DNA from 2 places in the Kribbella sp. NPDC055110 genome. Region 1 is predicted to be linked to the other one. Evidence: riboswitches for the same ligand, from Rfam matches in the RefSeq annotation. Region 1 holds a riboswitch; the other holds the start of a gene.
The links. A riboswitch is a leader RNA that binds a small molecule or an ion and turns the genes downstream of it on or off. The one in region 1 is predicted to bind cobalamin.

Region 1 (3,201 bases):
CTGTGCGAGCCATCCGGCGGCCTGGCGGGCGCGCGCGAACGCGTTGTCGCCGTGCGTCGCGCGGCCGTCGGTCACGAGGACGAGGAGCGGGCGCCGGCGCGGGTCGCGGATCGCGGCGATCCGCAGTACCTCCGCCGCTTGCAGCAGTCCCTCGGCGAGCGGCGTACGTCCACCGGTGGGGAGAGATTCGAGCCGTCGTACGGCGGTCTCGACGCTGCCCGTCGGCGGCAGGGCGACTGTCGCGGCGGCGCCGGCGAACGTGACGAGCCCGACCGTGTCGCGGCGCTGGTACGCGTCGAGGAGGAGCGAGACGATCGCCGTCTTCACCTCGCCCATCCGCTTCTTCGTCCCCATCGAACCGGAGGCGTCGACGCAGAACAGCACGAGATTCCCCTCCCGCCCTTCCCGCACCGCGAGCCGCACGTCGTCCGCCCGCACCACCAGCCCGGGACCGCTCCGCCCGCGAACCTTCTGGTACGGCGCTGCGTTGCGCATCGTCCCCAACAGATGCGGACGCCCCGCCTCGCGCCCGATCCGGCCGCGATCCCCCACCACGCGCCCGACTTCGGTGATCGCCCGAGACCGCCGCCCGGCGACACCGGCTCCCGCGACCTGAACACTCAGCAGGCGAGCCTGGTACGGCGCGGAACTCCCAGCAACGTCACCGCTCGGGGCCGGGCCGGCCGACGGCTGACCGACGGACTGCTCCTCGCTTTCGGAAGTACCACCCTCGGAGGAAGCAGAGTTGTCGACTCCCCCACCAGGTCCGCCGCCTGGATCGTCCGGCCCGTCGTCGTCGGGGTTTTCGGGCGGAGTGCTGTTGTTGATGGCTTCTTCCAGCTGCTGGTCGTCCAGGCCGGGGGCGTCGAAGGGGTTACGGCGGCGGCGGTGCGGGAGGGCCAGTTTGGCGGCGGCGCGGACGTCTTCGACCTCGACGACGGTGCGGCCGGACCAGGCGGCGTGAGCGACCGCCGTACGGGCCGTGACCAGGTCGGCGCGCATCCCGTCGACGTCGAACGACGCGCAGATCTCCGCGATCTGGCGGAGCGCCGCGTCGGTCAGGATCACCTCGGTCAGCAGGTCGCGCGCCTTCACGATGCGTTCGGCGAGTTCGCGCTGCGCGCCGTCGTACCGGGCGACGAAGTTCTCCGGGCCGGCCTCGTACGTGAGCCGCGCGCGCATCACCTCCACCCGTACGGCGGGATCGCGGCTGGCGACCACGTCGACGGTCAGCCCGAACCGGTCGAGGAGCTGCGGCCGGAGCTCGCCCTCCTCGGGGTTCATCGTGCCGACGAGCACGAACCGCGCCGGGTGCGTGACCGAGACGCCGTCCCGCTCGACGGTTGCGCGGCCCATCGCGGCGGCGTCGAGGAGTACGTCGACCAGGTGGTCGTGGAGCAGGTTGACCTCGTCGACGTACAGCAACCCGCGATGCGCAGCGGCGAGCAGGCCCGGCTCGTACGCCGTGATGCCCTCCGCGAGCGCTTTCTCCAGGTGGAGCGACCCGATCACCCGGTCCTCGGTCGCCCCCACCGGCAACTCCACCAACCGCGCAGCGCGCACCGACCGGCCCTCCGCGTGCGGGCCGTCCGGGCAGGTGTGGTCCGGGTGGTCGGGATCGCAGGAGAAGCGGCAGCCGGGTACAACGTCGACGGGCGGCAGGATCTCGGTGAGAGCGCGGACGGCGGTCGACTTCGCCGTACCCTTCTCGCCGCGGATCAGCACACCGCCGATGGCCGGCGAGATCGCGGCCAGGATCAGCGCGAGCTGGAGGTCGTCCATCCCGACGATCGCGGTGAACGGGAAAGAATTCGACGGTCCGCTGAACGGAGCCCGCATCGGCGGTGGTCCCTTTCGTCGAGCGGGTGTCCACGCCCGCTACGGCCGGTACGCCGGCGCACGATGATCGCGCGCCTGCGGACGGCAGCGGATGTCCTGGCTTCCGAGATTCCTCCCGGTCACAGTGGCGGGACCGCCCCGGACTCCCAGCACGCTGGTCACCGGTGTTCCTCCACAGCCGTCGGCCCGATCATGGCACATCCGCCGGCCGGCTTCGGTAGGGGCCGGTGCCGAGGCGGGCGCGGACCTCGCCGAAATGCAGGTGGACGGCCTCTTCCGCCCGGTCGGCGTCACCCGAGGCGATCGCGTCGACCACGCGTTGATGCCGCGCCGCGGTTTCGCCCGGTGCCGCGGCGACGGTCTCCAGGTCGGTCTCGACAGCCCGGTAGACGTCCCAGAACAGGCCGACCAACTCGCGGGCCAGCGGGACGCCGGCCGCGTCGCAGATGTGTTCGTGGAACTCGCGGTCCGCGGTCGCCGCGTCCGGCCCGTCGACCCGCATCCGCTCGACACAGCCGGACAGCTTCTGCCGGAGCTCGCCGTCGCCGGTTCCCGCGGCGCGGCGGGTCAGCTCGGTCTCGAGAATCTCCCGGATCTCGAGCAGTTCCCGCAGTCGCTCGGTGCTGCTGCCGGATCGGGTGCGGAACAGCAGCCAGGGGTGCAACGCCGCCGAGCTGGCCGATCCGACGAAGGTTCCGTAGCCGTGCCGGATCTCGACGATCCCCAACGCCTGCAAGGCTTTGAGCGACTCCCGGACCGAGTTGCGGCTGACGCTGAAGTCGGTCATCAGCACGCTTTCCGGAGGCAGCGCGGCGCCTGGCTTGAGGTTGCGTTCGATGATCAGGTCGGCGATCGCGTTCGCCAGCTCGTCACTGCGTTTCGGCCGTGTCACTGCCACGACGCACCTCTCCTCCGGTCTTGACCGACCCGGAAAGGACTCTTAAAGTCGGCACTCATAGGACGTAGGACGTCCTATAACCTACCTCCTCTGAAGCTCCGCCACACCCCCTGCCGCTGGAGGCATCGTGAACCAAACAGGGTTCGACCGCCGCTCGTTCCTGAAGTACTCCGGTGCGCTCGGCGCAGCCGCGACGATCACTGGTGGATTGTCGGCCTGCAGCAGTGGCCCGGCCTCGACCGGAGCCGTCGGCGCCGGAGCGGACACCGGCCTGGTCACGGCGGTGATCGGCTACGGGAACAACCAGAGCTGGGACCCGACCATGACCGCGTCCGCCTTCACGATGGCGGCGATGCAGCACGTCTACGAGGGCCTGCTCGACACCGACCCGATCACCCGGCAGCCGTACGCCGCACTCGGCACGGAGGTGCCGTCCGACCTGAACGCCACGTCCTGGAAGTTCA
Region 2 (3,201 bases), on a different contig from region 1:
CCCGTGACAGCCGGTCACCTGGGCGTGCAACCGAGCCAACCGCAGTTTGTCAGGCCTAAGGTACGAAGGCCAGTGACCAGTTGCCGGAGTGGTACGAGAGGTTGACGGTGGCCAGGGGGCGTACGTCGACGTGTCGGAGCGACTCGGCCGGCGCGTCGACGACGTACAGGACGATCGCGCGGACGACCGCCGGATGGACGATCGCCAGCGCGGAGCCGTGTTCGCGCGCCGCCAGATCGCCCAGCCAGTCGGCGACCCGCGCGAGTACGTCGTTCTCGGTCTCGCCGCCGCCAGGCGTGGCGGTGTGCGGCCGCTCGAGCCACGCCGCCACCTGCGACGGCTCGGCCGCGAGCAGCTCCTCCAGCCCGCGCCCGGTCCAGTCGCCGTACTCACGGTCCCGCAGCGCGGGCTCCACCACCGGGTCGAACCCGAGTACGTCGGCCGTGCGTACGGCGGCCTGCTCCGGCCCGGCGTACACGACATCAGCGGACAGCTTCAGCTCGCGCGCAGCCTCGACACTCGACGGATCCGGCTCGGCGTCACCACCGAGCACGAGTCCGCGCAACGCGGGCGTCAGGGCATGCGCGACCACGGTCAGCGCCTGGGGTGGTGCGGTCAAGCGGCAGCCACCTTCGATCGGATCGGCCGGCGGTCCACCGCGACCGCATACCCGAATCCGAGCAGGAGCCACAGCGTCGCCTGCGTACCGAGCGAGGCGAACCGGAACTGCCACAGCAGCGTAGCGGGGAACGTCTCCGGAACCTCGTTGATTCGCGGCAGAATCAGGTACGCCGCCACCACGGTGACGACCAACCCGACGACACCGCCCGCGAGCCGGGCGACCTCGCCGTACCGCGCCGCCCACCGGGACAGCGCGACACCGGCCCAGACCGCGAGCAGGCCGATCACGAGCGTCAGGAGATACGTGACCGTACGGCGCGTGATCGTGTCCGGATCACCGACCGCCGGTGGATTCGGCGGGTACTTGAGGAACGGGACCAGCACGATGCCGACGAAACCCGCCGCGGCCAGTCCGAGCGCGGCGTACGCGTCGTTCCCGGTCCGGAGCTTGCGGCGGAGCAGCGTGAACGCGACGGCGAACAGTCCGCCGAGCGCAACGCCGTACAGGCTGGTAGCGAGGAACAAGCCGGCCTTCTGGCCTTCACGGCTGACCAGCGGCTCTTCCTCCTCCGCCTGCACAGCATGGTCATGATCATGGGTGTGCGCGGCACCGGCCTCTTCGATCGCGATCGCGGCGTCGACACGCGACTCGCCCAACGCGTAGGCGAACGTTCCGGCCAACAGGCCGGCGAAGAGTCCGACGATCAGTCCGCGCACCAGGAGCGATCCAAAGGTGCGCATCTGATCTAGTGGCAGGGCACGCCGAGTAGGTGGCGACCATCGTGCATCAGCTCGTGCAGGTACATCCCCGAACGGGACACCGCACCCTGGTCGAACCCGACCAGATACGCGAGCAACAGCATCAGGCCGACGCTGAGCAGCGCGGCGGCAAGGAGCTTGGGAGAGAGAGCCGGTACGGCGACCGACTGGGCAGGAGCTGCCATTGAACTTGACCTCCTGGGGAAGTGCGCGTCCCCTTAGAAAGGCTGCGAGTGCCCGAGCGTCCTGACTTACGAGCCGAAACTCGATCACAGTGGCGCGGCCGCGCCGGCTTCTCACCGGCTTCCCTCATGGCACCGCAGGTTGACCCTCGAACCGTAGGGGCCCGCCCACCCCCCGGTCAACGCACCACGGCGCGCCGGTGACCTATCCCACCCGAGCCCACGCAGTGTGGACACCACGTCAGGGGTTATCTGACGCTTCGGCCCGATGCGTGCGTGTTGGTGGCGGTATGCGGGACTTGAGACAGGCCATGGGGTGCAGGAACCCGACATTTCCTGTCCCCACCCACCAGCGCCTGTCCCCAGTCCCCACCGCACCACACCACCGCACGCGCGGCTCGCACGCACCGCACCCGGTATGCACCGCCCGGTGAACCGTCCCACCGAACGGCCCGGACCGAGCGCGACAAGAGCCCGCGCACACGAGGGGATATCCGATGGTGTTGTGGCTTCTCTGTTGGTGTTAGAGGGGAGAACCCACCATTCGAGGGGATATCCGTTCTTGTGCCCGAGGTGGGGGTGTGGTGGTGCCGGCTGGGTGATCGGGTTGGTAGTGGCGTGGCGGCTTGCGGGCGGGGGTGATGTGCAAGGTCGACAGGTAGTGCACCGGCGAGACGGTGTACACGCGGGCACGTTCACGCTCAGGTGCACTACCCGGCCACCCGACATGTCCTGTCGAGCGTGCACATCACACCAAGCCCGGCACCGCCCTGGAACCCGTCGACCACCCACACCTCAGTCACAAGAGCCGGCTATCCAACCTTCGGTGTGGCGGCGGGCGCGGGAAGACCCTCCAGAAACCCGGGGCGCCGAGCGGCTGGTCGCATCTATCCTTGGGGGATGCCGTCCGCTCAGCACTTGTTTGCGTTTGCGATTACTGCGTTCATCATCATCGTTGTCCCGGGGCCTAGCGTGTTGTTCATTGTGGGGCGGGCGCTTGCGGTGGGGCGGCGGGAGGCCGTGTTGACGATGGTGGGGAACACGCTGGGCGCGGCGGTCCTGCTCGGCGGGATCTCGGTCGGGCTCGGGACGTTGATCGCTGCGAGTGCGATCGCGCTCACCGTGGTGAAGCTCGTCGGGGCGGCGTACCTGATCTATCTCGGCGTACAGGCGTTCCGTTCGCGGAAGTCGCTGGTCGAGGCGATGCAGGGTACGGCGAGGCCGAGCACTGCGCGGCGGACGATCCGGCAGGGGTTCCTGGTCGGGGTGACGAATGCGAAGACGGCGGTGTTCTTTGCGGCTGTGCTGCCGCAGTTCGTCGACAAGGGGGCTGGGGCGCCGGCGTGGGCGCAGATCTTGGTGCTCGGGCTGATCTTCATCGTGATCGCGCTCGGCTCGGACAGCGTGTGGGCGTTCGTGGCCGGAACGGCGCGCGAGTGGTTCGCTCGTTCGCCGCGCCGGCTCGAGCTGGTTGGCGGGACGGGCGGCCTGATGATCATCGGCCTCGGCGCGAGCATCGCGGTGACAGGGTCTAAGGAGTAGCGGTACGTCGGCCCGCGGGTACTCCGAGGAGTGCGAGCAACGCGGGGAGGCCGAAGGCGACGAGGTACGCCAGCACCGCGGAGTGCGGTTCCATTGC

Region 2: linked by a shared signal. The riboswitch ahead of ACWF0M_RS14630 (CbtB domain-containing protein) and the one ahead of ACWF0M_RS11360 (putative cobaltochelatase) in region 1 are both predicted to bind cobalamin.

The regions. Positions count from the first base shown of each region.
Region 1 covers NZ_JBSGTS010000005.1:329,398-332,598, forward strand. The annotation lists gene ACWF0M_RS11360 (putative cobaltochelatase) at 1-1,839, opposite strand, end outside; cobalamin riboswitch at 1,909-2,034, opposite strand; gene ACWF0M_RS11365 (FadR/GntR family transcriptional regulator) at 2,030-2,737, opposite strand; gene ACWF0M_RS11370 (ABC transporter substrate-binding protein) at 2,865-3,201, shown strand, end outside.
Region 2 covers NZ_JBSGTS010000008.1:47,204-50,404, forward strand. The annotation lists gene ACWF0M_RS14620 (histidine phosphatase family protein) at 56-619, opposite strand; gene ACWF0M_RS14625 (CbtA family protein) at 616-1,362, opposite strand; gene ACWF0M_RS14630 (CbtB domain-containing protein) at 1,368-1,565, opposite strand; cobalamin riboswitch at 1,599-1,727, opposite strand; gene ACWF0M_RS14635 (LysE family translocator) at 2,463-3,104, shown strand; gene ACWF0M_RS14640 (MFS transporter) at 3,094-3,201, opposite strand, start outside.